DNA from 3 places in the Brachybacterium sp. GCM10030267 genome. Region 3 is predicted to be linked to each of the others. Evidence: predicted binding sites of a transcription regulator. Region 3 holds the regulator's gene; each other region holds the start of a gene.
The links. Region 3 encodes LexA, which represses DNA repair genes until DNA is damaged. Its sites were predicted from a motif close to TCGAACANNTGTTCGA; they were not measured.
Positions count from the first base shown of each region.

Region 1: the regulator LexA is predicted to act here: its motif matches at 1,308-1,323, upstream of ACFQS2_RS05000 (DUF222 domain-containing protein).
Region 2: the regulator LexA is predicted to act here: its motif matches at 1,905-1,920, upstream of ACFQS2_RS10550 (Rv2578c family radical SAM protein).

Region 1 covers NZ_JBHTCX010000006.1:36,008-39,210, forward strand. The annotation lists gene ACFQS2_RS04990 (phospho-sugar mutase) at 1-483, shown strand, start outside; gene deoC (deoxyribose-phosphate aldolase) at 514-1,179, opposite strand; gene ACFQS2_RS05000 (DUF222 domain-containing protein) at 1,340-2,899, shown strand; gene ACFQS2_RS05005 (hypothetical protein) at 3,002-3,203, shown strand, end outside.
Region 2 covers NZ_JBHTCX010000011.1:310,568-313,770, reverse strand. The annotation lists gene ACFQS2_RS10560 (LacI family DNA-binding transcriptional regulator) at 1-415, shown strand, start outside; tRNA gene ACFQS2_RS10555 (tRNA-Ser) at 509-593, shown strand; gene ACFQS2_RS10550 (Rv2578c family radical SAM protein) at 829-1,896, opposite strand; gene ACFQS2_RS10545 (hypothetical protein) at 2,280-3,203, shown strand, end outside.
Region 3 covers NZ_JBHTCX010000017.1:308,161-311,363, forward strand. The annotation lists gene nrdR (transcriptional regulator NrdR) at 1-468, opposite strand, end outside; gene ACFQS2_RS15935 (LysM peptidoglycan-binding domain-containing protein) at 518-913, opposite strand; gene lexA (transcriptional repressor LexA) at 1,087-1,788, shown strand; gene ACFQS2_RS15945 (ATP-dependent DNA helicase) at 1,882-3,203, opposite strand, start outside.

The DNA.
Region 1 (3,203 bases), on a different contig from region 3:
AAGGACGGGCTCTCCACGGCGCTGATGGTCGCGGAGATGGCGGCGCTGGCCCGCGCGGAGGGCACCACGCTGGTGGGCCGGCTCGATGAGCTCGCGCAGCGGCACGGCCTGTACTCCACCGCGCAGCTCTCGATCCGCGTCGAGGACCTCACCGAGATCTCCGTGATGATGCAGCAGCTGCGCACCGCGCCGCCGGCTCAGCTGCTCGGGTCGTCCGTGGTCGAGACCCAGGATCTCTCCGCGGGATCCGTCGAGACGACCGGCCTGCCGCCGACGGAGGGCATGCTGCTTCTCAGCGAGGACGACACCCGGGTGGTCGTGCGTCCCTCGGGCACCGAGCCGAAGCTGAAGTGCTACCTCGAGGTCGCAGAAAGCGTTCCCGCGGGAACGTCCCCGGACCAGCTGGGCGCGATCCGGAGTCGCGCCGCCGATCGGCTCGGGGCCCTGCAGGACGAGCTGAGGGAGGCTCTGGGCCAGGCCTGAGCCCAGCCGGTCGTCACCTCGCGCCCCGGCTCAGTAGCCGGTGCCGGTGCCGCCCTCGAGCACTGCGCGTGACGAGGACAGTCCCAGCCGGCTCGCGCCCGCGGCGACCATCGCCTCGGCGGCCTCGCGGGTGCGGATCCCGCCGGAGGCCTTGACTCCGAGCCGGTCGCCGACGGTGCGCCGCATCAGGGCGACGGCTTCCTCGCTGGCCCCACCGGCGGGGTGGAACCCGGTCGAGGTCTTCACGAAATCGGCGCCGGCCCGCTCGGCGGCCTCGCACACCGCGACGATCTGCTCGTCGGTGAGCGCTGCCGATTCGATGATCACCTTCAGCACGACGGGCTGCGGCGCGGCGGCGCGGACCTGGCGGATCTCGTCCTCGACGGCGGCGAACTCCCCGGCACGGGCGAGTCCGACGTTGAGGACCATGTCGACCTCGTCGGCTCCCTTCTCGACGGAGTCGGCCGCTTCGGCCGCCTTGATCGAGGGGGCATGCTGACCGGAGGGGAACCCGCACACGGTCGCCACCTTCACGGTGGTCCGCACCGGCAGCATCGACGGCGAGATGCACACCGAGTACGTGCCGAGGTCCTCGGCCTCGCGCAGCAGTGCGGTGACATCGGCCGGCGTGGCCTCGGGCTTCAGCAGGGTGTGATCGATGAGTGCGGCGAGCTGGTCGCGGTCGAGATTCGTCATGCGCTGATCTTGGCAGACCGGCCGGTCCCCGCGCATCCACGGGCACCCGCACCCATTCCTCCACAACGCGCTGGTGTCCACATGTCGCCGCGGCGCCTGGTGCGCGGCACCGGATCCTGGTCGGCTGGTCGAACACCCGTTCCCCGACCGGGAGGTCACGATGTCCCTCGCCCCGCCGTCCACCCCGCCGGACCGCCTCAGCGCAGAGAGGGCGGCCGCGCCATCCGCCGAGCACGCAGCACCGGGCCCGCCCTCCGTACCGGACGACCCGCTGTCCCGCACCGATGCCGAACGTCTCGGGTCCCGTATCCAGGACCAGGCGGCCCGCATCGCCGAGGCCACCTGCGAGCTGCTGCTCATGGTCGGTGAGTTCGACGCCCGCGGCGGGCTGAGCTGGTTCGTCGGCCTGAAGTCGACGGCGCACTGGTTGGCGTGGGCATGTTCGATGTCGGCCGGGACCGCCCGCGAGCACGTGCGGATCGCGCGGGTTCTGCCCACGATGCCGCGAACTCTTGGGGAGTTCCGTGCCGGACGGCTCTCGTTCTCCAAGGTGCGCGAGATGACCCGCGTCGCCGGGCGCATCGACGAGGACGCCTTGGTCGAGCTCGCCCGCGACTCCACGGCCTCTCAGCTCGCCCGCGCCATCTCCTCCTTCCGAGCGGATGATGGGAGCCGACTGGACCAGGAGATGATCCGCGAGGCGCGCTGGCGGACCCGGGACGATGGCATGGTCGAGCTGCGGGCCGTGCTGCCGGCAGAGGTCGGCGCCGAGGTGACCACCGCCCTGGAGCTGGCCATGGCCCGGGACGGGCACGACGACGCGCCGGCCGCCACGACGGTGACGCCGGACGCACGGAATGTCCCGCCGACTGCTGCGGGTCAGGCCTCCGGCGAGCCGACCAGCATCGACCGTGCCGATGCGGAGGTGACCACCACGGCCACTCTCGAACAGCGCCGCGCCGTTGCGCTGCTCGACGTGGCGCGGGGTTATCTCGCCGCGGCGCCCGACGACCGCTCCGGGGAGGACCGACATGTGGTGGTGGTCCAGGTCAGCGCCGACGCCCTGAGCCGTGACGTTCCCGCGGGAACGTCCCAGCGGTGCAGCACGACCGGCGGCGGTCCGCTCGAGACCCGCACCGCGGAGCGTCTTGCCTGCACCGGCAAGGTCTCCGTCGCCATCACCGACACGACCGGCGAGGTCCTCCATCTGGGCCGGTCGCGCCGACTCGCCTCCCGCGCCCAACGTCGTGCCCTGAGGCTGCGGGACGAGACCTGCGTGTTCCCCGGCTGCCACCAGAGCAGGCATCTGGACGCTCACCACGTGACGCCCTGGTCCGAGGGCGGCCGCACCGATATAGAAGGACTCGCGCTGCTGTGCCGGCGCCACCACGTCATCGTCCACGAAGGCGGGCTCCGCCTCCAGCCGCTTCCGGCATCAGCTGCCGGCCTCTCGCGCTTCACGGTGGTAGACGCGGAAGACCGACCGGTACAGGCACGCTGGCCCGCCATGCTCGAGAGAGTCCGGACCAGGCCATCGCCCGGCGTCCAGGGCGATGGGGCCGGCGAGGCCGCCGAAGCCGGGAAGGACGACGGTCACGACACTCCGCCACCAGGCTCTGCAGATCCGCGCCGGATCGCGGCGCGGACCGGCGGGCAGGGGTTCAGCTTGTCGGAATGCGTCGATGCGTTGTGCCAGAACGTCGTCACCCTCGCAGCGTGACCCAGGCCGGTGTACATTCCCAGTGGGCCTGCGAACGGCAGCCGGTACTCGTCGCGACGGCCCCAGCACGACGCCGAACTGGCCTCTCGAGAGCTTCCGACCATGAGCGTCCCCCGTCGTCGAACCGTCCTCACCTCCGCAGCGCTCGGCGTCACCGGCGTGGCGGCCCTCGGTACCCTCGCCGCGACGTCGTCCATCACCGCCGGCGGCGAGCCGTCATCGTCCGCGGGTCGCTTCGGCTTCACGATCGGCTCCCTCGGACCCGAGGGCGAGGGGTCGTCGGTGGAGCGGGTGCTCGAGGACG
Region 2 (3,203 bases), on a different contig from region 3:
CGGCTTCCTGACCGCCATGGAGCGCCATGGCCTGCGCGAGGGCGCCTCGGTGATCGGGCCGGTCCACCCGGATGACGGCATCGACCTGCTGCTGCGGGCGATTCGCCGCGGCGCGGAGGGGGCAGCCACGGCCGTCTTCGCCGCCAATGACATCGCCGCAGTGCGCGTCCTGCATCGCGCCGCCGATCTGCGGGTCCCGGTGCCGGAGCGCCTGAGCGTGGCAGGCTACGACAGCTCGGCGGTCGCGCTGACCGTCAGACCGCACCTGACCAGCGTGAACCAGCCGCGGGCGGAGATGGGGCGGCTCGCGGCACAGATGATCCGCGAACGGCTCGCAGGACGGACGACGGCGTCGTTCAGCCGTGTCGAGCCGACCCTGCGGGTGCGGGACTCCACCGGGCCCGCGCCCCGGTGAGGTCCGGGAGCGGGCGCCGATGTGACCTGTGCCCGCACGGTTCGCGCCCACCTGGGCTCTCGGGTACGCTGTCCACTGCTCTTCGTGAGCGCTGGAGGATTCGCCTAGCGGCCTATGGCGCACGCCTGGAACGCGTGTTGGGTTAACGCCCTCGGGGGTTCGAATCCCCCATCCTCCGCCGATAGAAAATGGCTCCTGACCCAGGTCAGGAGCCATTTCCTTGTCCCGCTCGATGCCGGCGAGCCCGACCCGGCGGCCAGATCCGCGACCTTGTTGGTATGCGTGGGTCATTCCCACTCGGTCACGGATCCCGCTGCTGAGAGGGAGACGCTGCGGGAGACGCTGAGGGGGGGGAGACGCTGAGGGGGGAGACGCAGAGATCCGCCGGGGACGCAGAGGGCTCTGCAAGCCCCCTAGAAGAGCGCGGGCTGCGGCGCGAGGTCGAGCGCCGACGGTGCCGCGGTCACCCGCTGCGCCGCACCCGCGGCACGCCGCCGCTGCTCCGGCTGGTCCTCGTCCTCACGGGAGTTCAGACCGTGGCGTTGCAGCAGCGGCTCGATCCGTCGGGCGAGGTTCTTGCGGTACGACGCGGGCGCATACGAGGCGTGCTGGTAGAAGCGCCGATAGCCGGTGGCGAGTTCGGGGTGCTCCCGCTCGATCCACTCCAGGAACCACTCCTTGGCGCCCGGCCGCAGGTGCAGCGCGCCGTAGACCACCCGCGCGGCGCCGGCTTCCGCGATGCGCGCGAGCGCTTCGTCGAGCTGTGCATCGGAGTCGGTCAGCCACGGCATGATCGGCATCAGGAACACCGAGACGCTGAAGCCGCGATCCGCCGCGGCCCGCACCGTCGCCAGGCGCGCGGCGGCCGAGGGCGTGCCGGGCTCGATGGCCTTCTGCAGCTCGTCGTCGAAGACGGCGATCGACATGGACAGGTCCACCGGGACCCGTTCGGCCGCCTCCGACAGCAGCGGCAGGTCTCGCCGCAGCAGGGTTCCCTTGGTCAGCACGGACAGGGGCGTGCCGCTGTCGGCGAGCGCGGAGATGATCCCGGGCATGAGTCCGTAGCGTCCCTCGGCCCGCTGGTAGGGGTCGGTGTTGGTGCCGAGCGCGACGTGGCTGCGGTTCCAGGTGCGCTTGCGGAGCTCGGCGCGCAGCACGTCGGCGACGTTGACCTTGACGATCACCTGCTGGTCGAAATCCGCTCCCGCATCGAGGTCGAGGTAGCGGTGCGTGCTGCGGGCGAAGCAGTACACGCAGGCATGCGAGCAGCCGCGATAGGGATTGACCGTCCACTCGAAGGGCATCGAGCTCGCCGGCGGCACCCGGTTCAGCGCGGACTTCGCCGTCACCTCGTGGAAGGTGACGCCCTGGAACTCGGGAGTGCGGACGCTGCGCACGAGCCCGGAGAGGCCGACGAGAGCCGGAGCGTCCTCCTGACCGCTGGTCGTCTCGCCGCTGATCTCCTGCCCGCTCCACCGCATACCGAAAGTCGAACACCTGTTCGATGCAGTGTCAAGCGGCCGCGCCGCGACCGGCTCCGCGTGAACTGTGACCCCGTCGAGACATCCGCACGGGCGGTTCCGGACGCCGCACGTCAGGGCGCCCGAGGATCGACGTCGCAGCCGGCGGGAGCCCGGGACCCGTCGGCCAGGGCGGCGGCATCCCGTCCGCGGCGTCATCGCTTCACATATCCTGCGCACGGCGAGGACGTGACGGGGCAGGGGAGAGAGGCATGACGCACTCGGGACCAGGAGACCGACCCCCTCAGGGCGGATCGCACGGCTGGTATCAGCAGCGGACGTCGGGCCCCGCGGCTGGGGGCGGCCGGCGCGGCGGCCCGCCGTGGGCCGTGATGGTGGTGGCCATGGGCTGCGTCACCGCCCTCGCGCTCGTGCTCGGCGGCGGCGTCACCTACGTCGCGCTCAACCGCGGCGGAGAGGATCCCACCGCCGCGTCGACCACGTCGAGCCCGTCGGAGCCGACGAAGGAGACACCGGAGACCCCCAGCGGCTCCGAGACCGAGGAGCCCGAGTTCACGGTGGTCTCACCGATCGACGTCCCGCCGGGTGACGTGGAGGAGCTCACGACCGTCATGGCCACCAGCCCTCTGACCGAGGGTTCCCTGCCCGACGTCGCCGACTGCGAGCTCCCGGCCACTCCGGTCGACCACGACACCGCCGAGCTCCCGGCGGTTCTCGATGCGGCCGCCGGGTGCCTGAACCAGGTCTGGGCCACCACCAGCTCGGACCGGGGCCTGCCGTGGGAGCCCCTGAGGGTCCAGGTCTACACCTGGCCGGACATCCCCGCCTCCGAGTGCGAGTCGAGCAGTTTCGAGGAGGACTTCCCCCGCGTCTGCAGCCTCGATGCGACGGTCTACTGGCCCGCCGGCCATGGCCTGGGCGCCTCGCGGGATGACGCTGCGGACGTGCCCTCGGCGTACGTCTGGGACCTCTCGTACCTGATCATGATCTCCGTCGCGTGGAACAGCTCGCTCACCGCCTACTTCCTGGCGCTCTCGGAACAGATCTCCCCCGAGGATCCGCTCAGCTCGGAGGTGTGGCGCCGCTTCAACCTGCAGATGAGATGCCTGGCGGCGGCCTCGACCATGCAGCTGCCCTCGGCGGCGCGGCCGTCCGCCGAGCTGCGGGACCACCTGCTCGACGAGACGAACTGGGGCACCGGCGATCCGCCGCAGACCCTCGAGCCCGCCTCCCGTGTGCGGTGGCTGACGGCGGGCTTCGAGTCCGACGGGGAGCTCTCGGCGTGCAACACCTGGAATGCTCCGGCC
Region 3 (3,203 bases):
CGCTGCGCCCCGGGCCGTGCCGGCGCCCTCGGCCCGCAGCCGGGCGATCGCCGCATCGAAATCGTCGAGCGAATCGAAGTCCTGGTAGACGCTCGCGAACCGGAGGTAGGCCACCAGGTCGAGTTCCTGGAGAGGCTGCAGGATCGACAGACCCACCTGGTGAGCCTCGACCTCTGCCTGGCCGCTGGCACGGATGTCCTCCTCGACCCGCTGGGCGAGCATCGCCAGCTCGTCATCGGAGACCGGCCGGCCCTGGCAGGCTTTGCGGACGCCTGAGATCACCTTCGCGCGGCTGAACGGCTCGCTCACACCGGAGCGCTTCTGCACCGACAGCGATGCGGTCTCCGAGGTGGAGAAGCGCCGGGAGCAGTTCGGGCACTGTCGTCGGCGCCGGATGGTCGCGCCATCGTCCGACGTGCGGGAGTCCACGACCCGGGAATCAGGATGGCGGCAGAACGGGCAGTGCATCCACTCAGGATACCGCCGCGTCCCGGACGTCAGGCCGGCACCCGGAGTGTCAGTGGGCCGCGCCCTCGGCGGCCGGCAGCTCGATCTGCTGGCCGGCGGTGATGCGCCCGGTGGGCAGATGGTTGAGGTTGCGCGCCTCGGTCACGAACTCGTGCGGGCTCATCCCCTCCGGAGCGTACTGCTCGGCGTACCCCCACAGGGTGTCCCCGGCCTCGACGGTCACCGTGACCTGCTGCTCGTCCTCGGAGTCGGCGAGCGCGAACGGGACGTCGAAGGCGAGCAGCGCAGCGGCGGCCACCAGCAGGCCGAGCACGAAGGCGATCATCATCAGCACGAGGCGCCCGCGGCGACTGACCTCGAGTCGAACGTTCGCTCGACCGGCGCCCTCGCCCGGCTCGGTGCGGCGCTGCGGGAAGGGGAGAACAGCGGCTGTTTCCGTACGCATGTCCGAACTCCTGTTCGATCGAATGTGTGTGCGACTGTAGCCCCATCGCCGCGCGACACGCAAGGGAAACCTCGAACAGGTGTTTGGCATCCGGTGCGTGCCGCCCTACGCTGGGTGACAGGACAACGGAACCGCGAGGGTCCGACAGACGAAGCCAGGAGGCCTGCCCGATGATGTCGAGCATCCCCACCCCCAGTCAGCCGACCAGGGCACGGGGCGACGCGCCGGCCGACGCCGCGACCGCCGGGCTCACCCGGCGCCAGCGCCTGGTGCTGGAGACCATCAATGCCGCGATCGCCGCGCGCGGGTACCCGCCGAGCATGCGGGAGATCGGTGACGCGGTCGGCCTGACCTCATCGTCGTCGGTCTCCCATCAGCTGCAGGCCCTCGAGCGCAAGGGGTTCCTGCGCCGCGACCCCAAGCGTCCGCGCGCGATGGAAGTGTTCCTGCCCGAGGACGACGGGGCCCCCGAGCCGCCGCCGGTTCCGGAGGTCTCCGCGAACTCCGTCTCGGTCCCCCTGGTCGGCCGGATCGCCGCAGGCGTCCCCATCACCGCCGAGGAGCAGATCGAAGACGTCTTCACCCTGCCCTCGCGCCTGGTGGGCGATGGGGACCTCTTCCTGCTGCAGGTCGTGGGCGACTCGATGATCGATGCCGCCATCTGCGACGGGGACTGGGTGGTCGTGCGCAGCCAGCAGGAGGCGCAGAAGGGCGAGATCGTCGCGGCGATGATCGACGGCGAGGCCACCGTCAAGACGTTCGCCCGCCGTGACGACCACGTCTGGTTGATGCCGCACAATCCGTCCTTCGCCCCGATCCTCGGGGACCACGCCGAGATCCTGGGCAAGGTCGTGGCGGTGCTGCGCGCCGTCTGATGCCGCCCAGGACGTGCTCCGCCCGTGGCGCCGCGTCGAGGCCCGTCCCCTGCTCTCCCGCTCAGTTCTCCACGCCGGTCAGCTCTCCGCCGCTCAGCTCTCGGCGAGACGGCGCAGCGCGCCGAGCGCGACCTCCGGGTCTGAGGTCGGCCACAGCGGTGGCATGGACTCCCGCAGGAATCCTCCGTACCGGGCCGTCGCCAGTCGCGGATCCAGCACGGCGACCATCCCGCGGTCCTCGTGCGACCGGATCAGGCGCCCGGCGCCCTGAGCCATCAGCAGCGCGGCGTGCTGGGCGGAGACCGACATGAACCCGTTGCCCCCGCGCTGACCGATCCGCTCCTGACGGGCCGAGGTCAGCGGCTCATCGGGGCGCGGGAAGGGGATCCGGTCGATGGTGACCAGACGCAGCGAGCGACCCGAGACGTCCACGCCCTGCCAGAGGGTGAGCGTTCCGAACAGGCTCGCGTCCTCGTCGTCGCGGAAGATCCGCACCAGGTTGGCCATCGAGTCCTCGCCCTGGACCCCGATCGTGAGATCGAGGCGGGCCCGCACGTGCTCCGCGGCGAGCTCGGCCCCACGCCGGGAGGAGAACAGGCACAGCGCTCCCCCGCGCGAGGCCTCGACCAGATCGGTGAGATGGTCGAGCATCGCGGGCGACGGCCCCTCGCGCCCGGGCTGGGGAAGGTGGCGCGCGGTGTAGAGGATGCCCTGGCGGCGGTACGCGAACGGGCTCCCGACGTCCAGCCCGGCCCACGCGCTCGAGTTCTCCAGCGGCGGGAGGGCGTCCGGCTCCATCCGGTCCGCTCGCGCAAGGCCCACCTCTCCGGCAGCGGGTTCGAACCGGCCGCCGAGGGCGAGCGTGGCCGAGGTGAGAACGGCAGTGCGGCTCTCCAGGATCGCGCCTCGCATGGCCGCGGCCACGCTGAGCGGCGCGACCTGGATGCTGGAGCGCCCGGTCGCCGGGGAGTGCGAGACCGAGACCACGTCGTCCTCCCCCGGGGACGCCAGTCGTTCACAGACGTCGATGATCTCCTGGAGGTTCGCCCTCACGGCCTTGCGGGACCCCGCCGCGCCGACGGTGCCGTCCTCGCCGGCGTCCTTGGCGTCGGAGTGCGCGGTACGGGCCTCGATACGCAGCTGCTGGATCGCGTCGGCGAGCCGGTCCGGCAGGTCCCCGATCACTCGGCCGTCCGGCGCGAGTTCGAGCGCTTCACGCAGCTCCTCGGAGGCGTCGTCGAGCGCCGTGGCGGCCACACCCAGCCCGCGCAGGTCCCGCACCGTGCCGCGCAGCATCCCGGGGCTGAGCACCTCGGTGACGGCACCCGTCACGCGCCCGGAGAGGTCATGCGCCTCGTCGAAGACGACGACGTCGTGCTCGGGGATGATGCCGTGGTTGTCGAAGGCATCGATCG